Regions from separate parts of the Devosia sp. MC1541 genome, predicted to be linked through region 2. Evidence: predicted binding sites of a transcription regulator. Region 2 holds the regulator's gene; each other region holds the start of a gene.
What was found. Region 2 encodes LexA, which represses DNA repair genes until DNA is damaged. Its sites were predicted from a motif close to TGTTCNNNNTGTGTTCNG; they were not measured.
Positions count from the first base shown of each region.

Region 1: HKD40_RS03860 (YifB family Mg chelatase-like AAA ATPase) is a predicted target of LexA. The motif match lies at 1,540-1,557, and genes of this name have one in related genera.
Region 3: HKD40_RS09375 (helicase-related protein) is a predicted target of LexA. The motif match lies at 3,320-3,337, and genes of this name have one in related genera.

Region 1 covers NZ_JABBDZ010000002.1:232,869-237,434, reverse strand. Annotated here, with positions in the region: gene HKD40_RS03870 (SPFH domain-containing protein) at 1-496, opposite strand, end outside; gene HKD40_RS03865 (glycoside hydrolase family 25 protein) at 586-1,413, opposite strand; gene HKD40_RS03860 (YifB family Mg chelatase-like AAA ATPase) at 1,589-3,115, shown strand; gene HKD40_RS03855 (DUF1294 domain-containing protein) at 3,190-3,570, shown strand; gene HKD40_RS03850 (YafY family protein) at 3,623-4,330, opposite strand; gene HKD40_RS03845 (aldose epimerase family protein) at 4,418-4,566, opposite strand, start outside.
Region 2 covers NZ_JABBDZ010000001.1:312,445-317,010, reverse strand. Annotated here, with positions in the region: gene HKD40_RS01460 (IlvD/Edd family dehydratase) at 38-1,846, shown strand; gene lexA (transcriptional repressor LexA) at 2,232-2,951, opposite strand; gene HKD40_RS01450 (BMP family protein) at 3,283-4,281, shown strand; gene HKD40_RS01445 (ABC transporter ATP-binding protein) at 4,345-4,566, shown strand, end outside.
Region 3 covers NZ_JABBDZ010000007.1:29,084-33,649, forward strand. Annotated here, with positions in the region: gene HKD40_RS09370 (RNA-binding S4 domain-containing protein) at 1-326, opposite strand, end outside; gene HKD40_RS09375 (helicase-related protein) at 333-3,218, opposite strand; gene rsgA (ribosome small subunit-dependent GTPase A) at 3,835-4,566, opposite strand, start outside.

The DNA.
Region 1 (4,566 bases), on a different contig from region 2:
TAATTTTAACGCCCCAAGGCGAAACGGCGGTGTCCACCACCCGCAACACGCGATCATTGATCTCATCGCGATGGCTGAGCAGCTCGTCGAGATCCATGGAACCCATGACGGATCGGATGTTGGTCATGGTCAAATTGAGGATGGCATTTTCCAAGTTCGACACTTCGTAAGCAGCAGCTGCAGCATCGAGAATTTGGTAGAATGTGACGCCGTTTGCCGTCACGGTCGCATTGTCGCGTGTGATCACCTCTTGATGCGGAACGTCGAGGACCTGTTCCATAACATTGAGCTTTTTGCCGATGACATCGATAAAGGGCACGATCAAATTGAGCCCGGGCTTCAGTGTGCGAATGTAGCGGCCAAATCGCTCAATGGTGTAGTGATAGCCCTGCGGCACGGTCTTGGCGCCAGCAAACAAGACAATGATCAGCAGTATCGCAAGTGCGATTAGAACTGTGTTCAAACCGCCTAGGCCCAATTCATCCAACAATCCCATCGCCGCGCTCCCATAACAAAAGTGCTGCCACGTTACCGCAGCAGCACTCTATTGGGGATAGGCTATTCGCTAAGATTTGCTGACCCTGGCTATTTGGCGTAGCCGCAACGGCCTGTCTGCTGCAGCGCTGGTATGGCGCGTGGATCACAGCCGGTCGACAGGAAGGTCATCCATTCGTTCTGTGAACCATAGAAGACGTTGCGATCCACCTCGCCCCGCACACCGGCCACAAGACCGGTCTGGGTATACTGCCAGAAGGTCCAAGGACGGTTCTTATAGCGCTCATGCGGCTCGGCAGCGGTGGAGCGCAGCCAGAAGCTATTGGGGAAGTACTCGCCTTCGAGAATGTCGCGGTGGAAGTTCATGTCAGTGTAGATGATCGGCAGCTTACCGCTATGGCGCTCCATCACATCCAGCATCAGACGAATTTTTTCCAAGGCATCGGCCTTGCTCGGCTTGGTCTTGCAGCTCGAGTGATTGTTCCATTCGAGGTCTAGAACCGGCGGCAGTGCCGACGGGTCTGCTGGCACATTGGCAACGAACCAAGCGGCCTGCTCGGAGGCCAGCGAACACCATGTCATAAAGTGATAGGCGCCGCGTGGCATGCCAGCCTGAGCGGCGCGCTGCCAGTTCACGCGGAAGTCTGGGTCAAGATAGTCCTTGCCCTCGGTTGCTTTCATGAAAACGAATTGAATGCCAGCACCGCGAGCGCGAGGGAAATCGACGTTTTCCTGATAGCGCGCGACGTCAATGCCCTGCACCGGCATCGAGCGGGCTCGATCAACGGCCTTATGCGGACGGTTGTCGCCCGGAATAGCTCCATAGAGCCCACCGCCAGTAGCACAAGCAGCCAATGCAACGCCGACGAGGGCGAAGACAGCGCCTTTCGCAAGGGTGGAGAGGCGGGGAGATTTCAAAACCGGTTTCATCAATGAAGGCACACGCTACGCACAACTTAAGCTGGCCTTTGTTTCAACATTTCTGGGTTAATGGAGTTTTAGGGTAACCAATATGGCAGTTCGCATGGTTAATAGACCATATTGCGTTCTGTTTGCGTTCTGTTAGCCTGCCTTTGGCTAGGGGGACATACCTATGGTGACACGCGTTGGCACCGTGGCGTTTCAGGGGATCGAAGCTGTTCCGATTGAGGTGCAGGTTCAGATAGCGCCGGGTTTACACCGTATTTACATGGTCGGGCTGCCGGATAAGGCCGTCAAAGAAGCCAGCGAGCGTGTCCGCGCGGCGCTCGTTGCCTCGGGACTTGGTCTGCCCGCCAAGCGCATTACGGTCAATCTGGCCCCAGCTGATCTTCCCAAAGAGGGTAGTCACTACGACTTGCCGATCGCGCTGGCGATGATGGCCGCTATGGGCGCGATCCCCAGCGATGCGCTCGATGGCTATCTGGTCCTGGGGGAATTGGGGCTTGATGGCCGCATTTCTCATGTCAGTGGCATCTTGCCCGCCGCGCTTGCCGCCAGTGAAAAGGGCATGGGCGTTATTTGCCCCGCCGCCTCTGGTCCCGAAGCGGCCTGGGCGGGCGAAGACATTGATATTATTGCTGCCGATAGCCTCCTCGCGGTGGCCAATCACCTTGTTGGCCATCAATTGCAGGCTCGGCCCAAACCCGCCCGCCAATCAGAAGAGCGCAGCAATTTGCCCGATCTCAGCGATGTGCGGGGACAAGCTGTCGCTCGTCGTGCCCTCGAAGTGGCCGCGGCTGGGGGGCATAATCTTTTATTCGTAGGGCCGCCCGGTGCTGGAAAATCCATGCTGGCGGCCCGCCTACCCTCTATTTTGCCGCCACTTAGTCCGCGAGAATTATTGGATATTTCCATGATCCAATCCATTTCCGGCGAGCTGGTCGGCGGCGTCCTCTCCGATCGTCGTCCCTTCCGCGCTCCGCACCACTCTGCCTCGATGGCAGCCCTTGTTGGCGGCGGCTTGCGGGTGAAACCCGGAGAGGTAAGCCTTGCCCATAATGGCGTGCTCTTTTTGGATGAATTGCCTGAATTTGCGCCCAATGTTTTGGATAGTCTGCGTCAGCCTCTAGAGAGCGGCGAAACAGTCATCGCCCGGGCAAATGCCCGCGTCACCTATCCTAGTCGCTTCCAACTCATTGCCGCTATGAACCCCTGTAAATGCGGTTACGCCGGAACGCCGGGTCATATTTGTAAGCGTGGCCCGGCCTGTGCCGGTGATTACCAGGCCCGTATCTCTGGCCCTTTTCTGGATCGCATTGATATCCGCATTGATGTGCCAAGCGTATCGGCCGCCGAGATGATCGGTGCCGTCGGGGAGGCCGAGTCTTCGGCCGTTGTGGCTAGCCGTGTGGCACGGGCAAGAGAGTTTCAGCGCCAACGCTATGACGCCGCTGGACACCCTGAGGTCCTCACCAATGCGTCAGCCACGTCAACGCTGATCGAGCGACTTGTTGAGCCTGATCGGGAAAGTCAAAACTTGCTGCTGCAAGCGGCAGACCGGTTCAATCTTTCGGCTCGCGCCTATCACCGCGTTCTCAAAGTCGCGCGGACCTTGGCTGATTTGGCTAGTTCTGAAAAAGTCTCTCGTCCGCATATCGCCAAAGCGCTGAGCTATCGATTGAGCTTTGAAACACGTTAGCGTTTAGGCCGATACAAAGCAGTTGTTTAAGCTTTGGCCTTACCAGTTGAGGCCCGGCAATAAGGACGAATTGAATGGCGAAAAAGCAGACGAGCAAGTTTCGCTATTTCTGCGTCGCAGCGCTGCTCTTGGCGCTCTGCTTTGGCCTTGTAACGTTCCGCCTGCCCTTCTGGGTCGCCGCACTGTATTTCGGCATGGGGCTCGTTAGTCTGGTGCTTTATGCCATCGACAAATCATCTGCGCGTGGGGGGCGTAGACGTATCCGGGAGCTGCATCTGCTGTTTGCGGACACAGCGTTTGGTATTCTGGGCGGGCTACTCGGGCAGCAATTGTTTCGGCACAAAACGCAAAAGCAGCTTTTTGCGGTGTCGGCGCTCGCACTTACCGCGTTCCATTTACTGGTTATTTTCGCTGTCATTGAGATGACACCAGGGCCGGTGCGCTCGCTCAACTAATGCCGTGTTTCACGTGAATCCAAAATTCCAAATCCGTGATTCACGTGGAACATCAGGTGTTCCCTTCGGTGTACTTCACATCGTGCTCCCACGAGGCGCGCCATTCCTTTTCGAGCTGACCCCGTCGCTTGCCGTAGCGTTCTTCGGTGAGCTGAAGGCTGACAATGCGATCCGTGCGGAAGTTTCGGAAGGCGTTGCGTAGCAGGCACCACGCTGCAATGGTTTGTTTTCCTTCGTAAAACGCGAGCCCGACAGGCCAGATCGTCCTTGAACTCGCGCGCGCCTGCTCATCTTGGTAGTCGATGATGACAGCGCGCTCCTGCCGCATAGCTTGGCGAATATCGCCGAGCACGGGCACGGGTTTTCTCTGGCCCCAAATGGCGACGGGCCAAAGAGCGGTGTCGCTGATCCGATCGCGCAAATCATCCAGCGACGCGGTCGCAATTTTTGCCAAGGCATTGCGCGCGGCTGCACCCAAGCCATCATCGGGTTGCGCCTCGACCCAGCGTGCGCCGAGGACGAGTGCCTCTAGCTCTTCGGGCGTGAACATGAGCGGTGGGAGGAAAAATCCGGGTTTCAGCATGTAGCCAATTCCCGCTTCGCCATCGATTGGGGCGCCCAGCCCAATAAGGGTTTGGATGTCGCGATAAAGCGTGCGCACAGAGACTTTTTGTTCCTGCGCCAAAGCAGCGGCAGTAACCGGCATACGGTGACGCCGCAAGGCGTCCATGATCGAGAAAAGTCGCTCGGTCTTATCCATAGAGGCGTTCCCATATTCCGCTCCTGAGCAGTGTGGCTCAGGAGCGTAACGAAGGGAACGCTCAAATCTTGTCAGCAGAGCACTGCGTTAGGAAATTTCGATTTCGCACCAGTGGCTGTACGGCTTGTCCGGACCGCAAATGATATTGGGGAAATGCGGGTTGTGCAGCGCGTCGGCTGGGCACTGGTCTTCTAGGCAGAAGCCAGAGTGCTTGCCGTACATCTTGCCCTCAAGGC
Region 2 (4,566 bases):
CAGTGCTCCGCAGGGCGGAGAACCAAGGAATTGATCTATGACGGTAGATAACAGCGGCAATGGCGGCCGGAAGCTGCGCTCGCGTGCGTGGTTCGATAATCCCGACAATCCAGACATGACCGCGCTCTATCTTGAGCGCTACATGAACTATGGTGTGTCGCGCGAAGAGCTGCAGTCCGACAAGCCGATCATCGGCATCGCGCAGACCGGCTCCGACCTAAGCCCTTGTAACCGTCACCATATCGTTCTGGCTGAACGTCTGCGCGAAGGTATTCGCGAAGCAGGCGGTATCGCCATTGAGTTTCCGGTTCACCCGATTCAGGAAACCGGTAAGCGCCCGACGGCAGGTCTTGACCGTAACCTGGCCTATTTGGGCCTCGTGGAAGTTCTCTACGGCTATCCGCTGGACGGCGTGGTGCTGACCATTGGTTGCGACAAGACCACACCCGCCATGCTGATGGGCGCGGCGACGGTCAATATTCCGGCGATTGCTCTCTCGGTTGGCCCGATGTTGAACGGCTGGCATAAGGGCGAACGCACGGGTTCTGGCACCATCGTCTGGAAGGCCCGCCAGCTGCTCGCCGCTGGCGAGATCGACTATCCAAAGTTCATTGAACTGGTTGCGTCTTCGGCCCCGTCGACTGGCTATTGCAACACCATGGGAACAGCGACAACGATGAACTCGCTGGCTGAAGCTCTCGGAATGCAGTTGCCGGGTTCAGCAGCGATTCCAGCGCCTTATCGTGACCGTCAGGAAATGGCCTATCGCACTGGCAAGCGTGCGGTAGAGATGGTTCGTGAAGACCTCAAGCCATCGGACATTCTGACCAAGGAAAACTTCCTCAACGCTATCGTGGTCAATTCGGCCATCGGCGGCTCGACCAATGCGCCAATCCATATCAATGCGATTGCCAAGCATATTGGTGTCGACCTCAATATCGACGAGTGGCAGGAGCATGGGCACAAGGTGCCGCTCTTGGTGAACTTGCAGCCAGCGGGTGAATATCTCGGTGAGGACTATTACCACGCGGGCGGTGTGCCTGCGGTGGTGAATGAGCTGATGAAACAAAAGCTTATCCACGAGAACGCCCCAACCGTGAACGGCAAATCGATTGGCGAAAACTGCCGAAATCGTCCGATTGAAGACGACAAGGTCATCCGTCATTTCGACAATCCGATGAAGGCGGAAGCGGGCTTCCTCGTGTTGCGCGGGAACCTCTTCGACAACGCCATTATGAAGACTTCGGTGATCAGCCCCGAGTTCCGCGAGCGCTATCTCTCGGATCCGCAGCATCCGGGCATGTTTGAGGGCAAGGCGGTGGTGTTTGATGGTCCTGAAGACTATCACCACCGGATCGACGATCCCTCGCTCGCTATCGATGAACACACGCTGCTGTTCATGCGCGGTGCGGGGCCAATCGGCTATCCAGGCGCTGCGGAAGTCGTGAACATGCGTCCGCCTAGCTATCTGATTAAGAAGGGCATTTCGTCCCTTGCTTGTATCGGTGATGGTCGTCAGTCGGGCACGTCGGGTTCGCCTTCGATCCTCAACGCGTCGCCTGAAGCGGCGGCTGGTGGCAACCTCGCGATCCTGCGGACGGGCGACCGGGTGCGGATCGACCTCAATAAGGGGGAAGCTGACATCCTCATCTCGGACGAGGAAATCGCTGCTCGCCGTTTGGATCTGAATGCAGAGGGCGGATATAAATTCCCCAAGCATCAGACCCCTTGGCAGGAAATCCAACGCGGCCTGGTCGGCCAATTGGGCGACGGCGCCATTCTGCGTGGTGCCGACAAGTACCAGCGCATTGCCCAGACCGAAGGTCTGCCACGCGACAATCACTAAGCGCGATATGCGTGAGAAAGGGCCCGCGAAAGCGGGCCTTTTTATGCGTCCAGCCAGCGTGGCCGCGATTGGCCTATCTGTGGCTTTTGGCTGGCACTTATGGGCGTCAGCTTTGGCGCGGACATGGCCTTTTAGGGCGCGAAGGGGCGCGTTCTTTAGAGCGGGGATATATGAAAATGGAGGCGGCGCTCGGGCTTAGCCGTGAGCGCAATGCTCGGCTTTGCGCGTGTACTGGCTCAGCGCCTGTGATGTCGAAGGTCGGCGAGCGGGCGTTGGAAGAATATACGCCACTCCGGGGCGCGGGGAGTATCGTGGAGGCGTGTTACAAGAACCAACGCTGCGCAGAACAAAGGGGCAGAGTTTTTCAACTTGCCCCTCCGCCAATTCAGTACTTCCGCATCAGGCCGACCAGACGGCCTTGAACCCGGACCCGATCGGGCGGGAAGATACGGGTTTCATAGGCCGGGTTTGCCGCTTCCAGAGCGACCGTATCGCCCTTGCGGCGCAGACGCTTCAGGGTTGCTTCCTCATCGTCGACAAGGGCCACGATGATTTCGCCGTTTGAAGCCGTATCCTGCTTTTTGATGAGGACCGTGTCGCCATCAAAAATGCCTGCGTCGATCATCGAATCCCCGCGCACTTCCAATGCGTAGTGTTCGCCTGAGCCGAGCATTTCTGGCGGTACAGCGATGGTGTGCGAGTGGGTCTGGATTGCCTCAATGGGCGTGCCTGCTGCAATGCGGCCCATAACCGGAATGGAGATGGGGCGCGCATAATCGTCAGCGGCGGATGGAAGTGCACGCGCTGGGGGCGCGGCGACCTTGCCGAGAGTGCCTTCAATGACGCTGGGCTCGAACTTTGCCTTGCGGCCGCCCAAGGTCGGGTTCATCGAATCCGGTAGCTTCACCACTTCGAGCGCACGGGCGCGATTGGGAAGGCGGCGGATAAAGCCGCGCTCTTCGAGGGCAGTGATGAGACGATGAATGCCGGATTTGGACGCCAGATCAAGCGCATCCTTCATCTCGTCGAATGACGGAGGAATACCGCTCTCCTTCATCCGCTCATGGATGAACATCAGCAATTCGTGTTGTTTTTTCGTCAGCATCGGCCCCAGACCCAGAATCGGAACATAGACGGAACGACTATATGTGTTCCTCAAATGTTCTGCAAGTGTTGCCATGTTCCTGTCAGAACTGCCAAACGGCTGTAATATGCGCATGCATAGATGTGTGATTTTGGCCGATCCAAGCCCGAGCCCCAAACATGCGTAAACGCGTCACAGGCACAGTGCGGCGTTGAGGAGCAAATGCGACTCGTCAGCAAGACGGAACAGATTTAAAAAACCTTAATTTTCAACTTGCCAACCAAGCGTGTTCGCTCGCTAGATAGGCAGGAGAGATTTTTGTTCGTTTTTTGCACACTCATTGGGGGTTAAAATGACCGCTCTAACGAAATTCGGTCGACGCGCCTTTCTTTCGGCGGCCGCACTCGGCGTCGCAGCTCTGTCGCTGACCGGGTCGGTATTGGCGCAGGATGTGACCAAGATTGCAGCTGTGTGGACCGTTCCGGTTGAGCAGCAGTGGGCATCGCGCCTCCATCTCGCGCTGATCGCAGCGCAGGAACGCGGCGAGATCGAATATGTGTATTCGGAAAACGTGTCGAACACCGACTATGAACGCGTCATGCGCGAATATTCGGAGCAGGGCGCTAAGCTGGTGATCGGTGAAGCCTTCGGCGTTGAACAGCCAGCGCGTGCCGTTGCGGAAGAATACCCAGAAGTGATGTACCTGATGGGGTCCTCGCTCCAGCCAGTTGAGCCAAACTTCGCCACCTTCGACAACTTCATCCAAGAACCAAGCTATTTGACCGGCATGGTTGCGGGCATGAAGACCGAAACCAATAAGATCGGCATGATCGGTGGTTACGCTATTCCAGAAGTGAACCGTCTGATGAATGCCTTCATGCAGGGCGCACTCTCGGTCAACCCAGAGGTGAAGTTCTCGGTGAGCTTCATCAACTCCTGGTACGATCCTCCGAAGGCCAAGGAATCGGCATTCGCTATGATCGATGCGGGCGCTGACATTCTTTACGCAGAGCGTTTTGGCGTGTCTGACGCTGCCAAGGAACGCGGCGTTCTGGCCATCGGCAACGTGATCGACACCGCAGCGGATTACCCAGGCACCATTCTGGCGTCGGCGCTGTGGCACGGCGAGCCAATGATCAACAAAGCAATTGCCGACATTAAGGCTGGCAGTTTCACCGCTTCGGATTACGGCATTTATGCCTTCCTCGAGCACGGTGGTTCGAGCGCAGTTTATGATGAAGCGCTTGCTGGTGCGGAAGCAGTAGCTGCCGCTAAGGCCAAGGAAGCTGAAATCCTTGCTGGTACTTTCAAGGTCGACATCAACGACGCTGAACCAAGCTCCAGCATGTAATCCTTTTTCTGGCCGGGTGTGGGTTTTCCCACGCCCGGCCTATTCTATTTTTTGGGGGCGGCAATGACCGACCAACAGGGGGATGTGGTGCTCTCACTTGAGGGTATCACCAAGCGCTTTGGCAAACTCACCGCGAATGACGGGATTAATCTCAGTCTCAAGCGGGGCGAAATCCTAGCCCTTCTGGGGGAAAATGGCGCCGGCAAGACGACATTGATGAACATTCTCTTCGGGCACTATGTGCAGGATGAGGGTGTGGTTCGTGTTGCGAGCGAGGCTGGCCTT
Region 3 (4,566 bases), on a different contig from region 2:
GCAATCGCCGCCTCATAGGGGCTTTTCTCGGATTTCGGCAGAGGTGGGGGTGAGAGATCCTCATAGAGCCCTTGGGCTTCGGCTGCCGGTCCCCGCCTTACGCCCGGATCAACAATGCGCCAGACGAGCACGCGATTGTGCAGCGCCATCGTCAGCACATCGCCTGCGCCGACCTTATGGTCACTTTTATCGGTCTTTTCGGAATTGACCCGGATGGCGCCGGTTTCGATGATCTTTTGCGCCAGAGTGCGTGACTTTACGGCACGCGAGAAAAAGAGGAACCGGTCGAGCCGCTCCTTGCGGAGCGGAACCTCGCCCGGTCTCAATTTGTCTTACTCGGACTTGCCGCGCAGCGCGGCAAGCTTTGCGAACGGGCTGTTCGGATCGAAGGCCACCTTGCGCTCTTCGCGCTGAGGAGGACGGCGATTCTCCGGACGTTCGGTCTTTTCTGGGCGAGTCTTGCCAGCCGGACGCGTATTGCGCTCTTCGCCTTCAGGACGACGTGGGCCCTTATTGCGCGGACGCTCGTTCGGACGACGTTCCTGCTGCTGCGCACCTTCGCCTTCTGGGCGACGACCACGGCCTTCAGGACGACGATTCTGGTTGTTCTCATTGTGGCGACGGCCACCTGGGAACCACACTTCGTCAAACTCAGGCTCTGCTGGAGCAGCCGGTGCAGCCACTTCTGCTTCAGCAGCAGGCGCTGCCCCTTCGGTAGCAACCGCGTCAGCAGCATCAGCCGCTGGTGCATCCGCGACGACTTCAACCGGCGCCGCAACCTTTACGGTCTTGCGCAGGCGATAGCCCAGCGATGAGAGAATCGAGGCGAAATCTTCGCCCGAGCAACCCAGCAGCGAGGTCATCTCGACCGTGACGCGGAAGCCATTGGCTTCGGCAGCACCCACTGGCAGCTCACCCTGGTATGGGCGCGATGCGTCGAGCGCGATCAGCGGACGAATGATATCGGCAAGGCGTTCGAGAATATCGATACGCACAGCGCGCTTACCGGCAACCTTAAAGCCTGCAACCTCATAAAGGCGCGTATCGACTTCAGGATCGACGAGGAAGGAGGTGCGGCCCGACAGCACGATGTGCGGAATATCGGTCACGCCTGCCTGACGCACGCCACCGTTCTTCAAAGCGAAGAGAATCAGTGCCAGCTCGCGAGGCGCGGGCTTGAGCGATAGCGGCAGGTAGATGTGGTAAGCACCAAATTTGATGCCCAGCTTACGCAGCTTGCCGCGCTCGTCCTGATCCAAACCCTTTACATCGTCGGCCATTGCCGCGCGTGGCATGACGCCAAGGTTTTCGAACAGGCGATAGGCGATGCCGCGAGCGGTGCCTTCAACGTCGGCCGGCGCTTCCAGGCTCATCACCTGCTCAAGCACGGTGTTGATGTGGTGGCGGAGCCAGAGCGACAGACGATCCTGCACGCGGTCCAAATCAGGACCGGTCAGGCTTTCGTCAGCCAGAGTGATGATACGCGGACGATAGAGGCTATCGCCTTCTGCTAGTTCCGCCACAACTTCACCGCGCCAGCGCAGACGGCCATCGGTCGTCAGCACAAATTCTTCGTTCGGCGCACCCGCGAGCCGGTCGGCTCGGTGGTGAATCTCCGGCGCGACCACAGACTCGGCCGCGGTACGAACGCCCTTGGCGTCAGTGTCGCCTTCTGTTCGGGCAAGGGTGAAGCGGAAGCCTTCGAGCGTGCCGATGAGGTGGCCTTCCAGCCGCACTTCGCCACGTTCATTGATCTCGGGAGATACCATACGTTTGTCTTTCAGATGGCGGAGCAGTACGCTGGTGCGCCTGTCGACGAACCTCTGTGTGAGCCGTTCATGTAGAGCGTCACTCAGTCGATCCTCTATGTCTCGCGTCTTTTCGCGCCAATGAATTGGGTCTTCAAGCCAGTTTTTACGATTTGCGACAAAGGTCCAAGTCCGGATTTGCTTAATCCGGTTGCTCAGAGTGTCAATGTCGCCCTCTGCATTGTCGCAAAAGCGCACCTGCTCGGCAATCCAGTCTGCGTTGACAGAACCTTTTCGCCTTAAGTCCGAGTAAATGCGCGTTACGATCTCACCATGCGCAGCAGGTGAGATGCCCTGATAATCAGGTATCTGACAACATTCCCAGAGGAGTTTGACGCTATTCTGGCCTTTTACGAGGCTTGCCGCCTCATTTCTGGCCAGAAATTCTAGTGCCAATTGGTCTGTAGCCACAGGAACTCTGGTTAAAGTTCTGTCGCTAGGCGCTTTTTCTAGTGATGCATGCAGACGCTCTAGAGATGAAAAATCTAGCGCGCTGTTGCGCCATTGCACCACTTTTATCGGCTCGAAGTCGTGTGTTTCGAGCGCAATAACCAATTCTTCGTCGAATCCCTCGGTCCCACCGGTCACGCCAAACGTGCCGTCACGCTTGTGACGACCGGCGCGGCCCGCGATTTGCCCGAGTTCGGACGGCGTCAATGGACGGCTCTGCCGCCCATCAAATTTGCTATCGTCGGCAAAAGCGACGTGCCCAATATCCAAATTGAGCCCCATGCCGATGGCGTCAGTCGCCACGAGGAAATCCACATCCCCGTTTTGATAGAGCTCCACCTGTGCATTACGCGTGCGGGGCGATAGCGCCCCCATCACCACCGCCGCGCCACCGCGTTCGCGGCGCATCAATTCGGCAATGGCGTAAACCTGCCGCGCCGAAAACGCGACAATGGCCGAACGCGCTGGCAAGCGGCTCATCTTCTTTGAGCCCGAGTAAGTCAGCTGCGAAAAGCGCGAACGCTCGATAATCTCGACATGCGGCACGAGCTTGTAGATCACCCCGGCCATGGTCAGCGACCCCAGCAGCAAGGTTTCCTGCAAGCCGCGCGTATGCAAAATGCGGTCGGTGAACACATGCCCGCGGTCAAAGTCGATCGCGGTTTGGATTTCGTCGATACACACGCAATCGACGTGAATATCGGTGGGCATGGCTTCAACCGTCGCCACCCAATAGCGCGGCTTTTCCGGCACGATGCGTTCTTCGCCCGTTACCAGCGCCACCGCCTGCACGCCCACACGCTCGACCACGCGCTGATAGACCTCGCGCGCCAGCAAGCGCAGCGGCAGACCAATCATCCCGGTGGGATGGGCCAACATGCGTTCGATGGCGAAGTAGGTCTTGCCAGTGTTTGTTGGGCCAAGGATTGCCTTGACCGGGGCGTTAGGACGGAAACTCATTAGGGCCTATGTAGTCCGTCCTTGCGGCAGTTGCGAGTACCTTCCGCACGCGTCTCGGAAAAGCACACTGTCTTCCCTGTGATCGCTGGCATTTTAACGCTCAGAACAAAATTGGAACGAAGCAGCACCGAATCGACGCCAACGCATAAATCCGCTTTTGTTCACGGCTATATATAGCGATTTTATCCCCGCAACACACAAGCGCCTGTCCACAGCGCCCCTCAATCTCCCCGCAATCCCCAAAACCCGTTCAGCTTGGTGAAAACTTCGTTAATCTTTGGGGTTTGGTAAGACTTCTGACCAAGAGGTAAACTGCACAGTCGCCAAACTATTTTAGCCCTTCACACCGTCAAACGAGGGATTGCAGGCGTCTCAGGTTTGAAATTGATAAAACAGCCCATTGACGTTCCAAAACGGGACGCCTCTCCACAGCTCTCCACCAACACCGCTCTTCCTCCCTCCCCCTGGAGGGGAGGGACTGAGGGTGGGGGGCAACAAGCCCAAGCCTCTTCACCTCGCCCCCACGGGGAGAGGTCGACGCGCAGCGTCGGGTGAGGGGGCCTTCCACCAAGCCAGAGTCATTGCCCGCTGAGTGGGGCCACCGCTCAAAACCGACTTACCCCCGGCTTTCAGCCTGCAGTTTCTTCCACCGCTCAAGGCGCTCTGGATCAAGCTCGCCAGCGGCGACTGCCGCCCGCACGGCGCATCCGGGCTCATGGTCATGGCTACAGTTGCGGAATTTGCACGAGGGCGCGAGTTCGGTGATCTCGGCAAAGAGCGTATCGAGGCCCTGCGCCACATCCTTGAGGTGCAAGCTCCGGACGCCCGGCGTGTCGATCACCCAACCACCGCCTGCCATGGCATGGAGTGATCGCGAGGTCGTCGTGTGGCGGCCTTTATCATCGCCCTGCCGGACCGCGCCGGTTAGCTGGGGGTGTCCCCCGTCAGAACCAACAAGGGTATTCACGAGCGTAGACTTGCCCACCCCCGATGAACCGACGAGCGCTACGGTTGCGCCCGGTCCGCACCAGGGGCGCAGCTTGGCCGCGGCGTCTTCTTCGCGCGCATTGAGCGAGATGACAGCCAGGCCACGCTGTAGCGCCGAGGCTTGCTGTTCCAGTGCCGCGACATCCTCTGCCAGATCGGCCTTGGTCAGCACGACGACAGGCTCTGCGCCCGCCTCATTGGCAAAGGCCAAATAGCGTTCGAGGCGCGCGAGGTTAAAGTCCGCATTGCACGAGGCAACGATGAGCAGCGTGTCGACATTGGCCGCCACCAGCTGCATCGGCTTACGCCCTTCAGCGCTGCGCTCCAGCACGGTTTTGCGATCGAGCCTGCGCACGAGGAG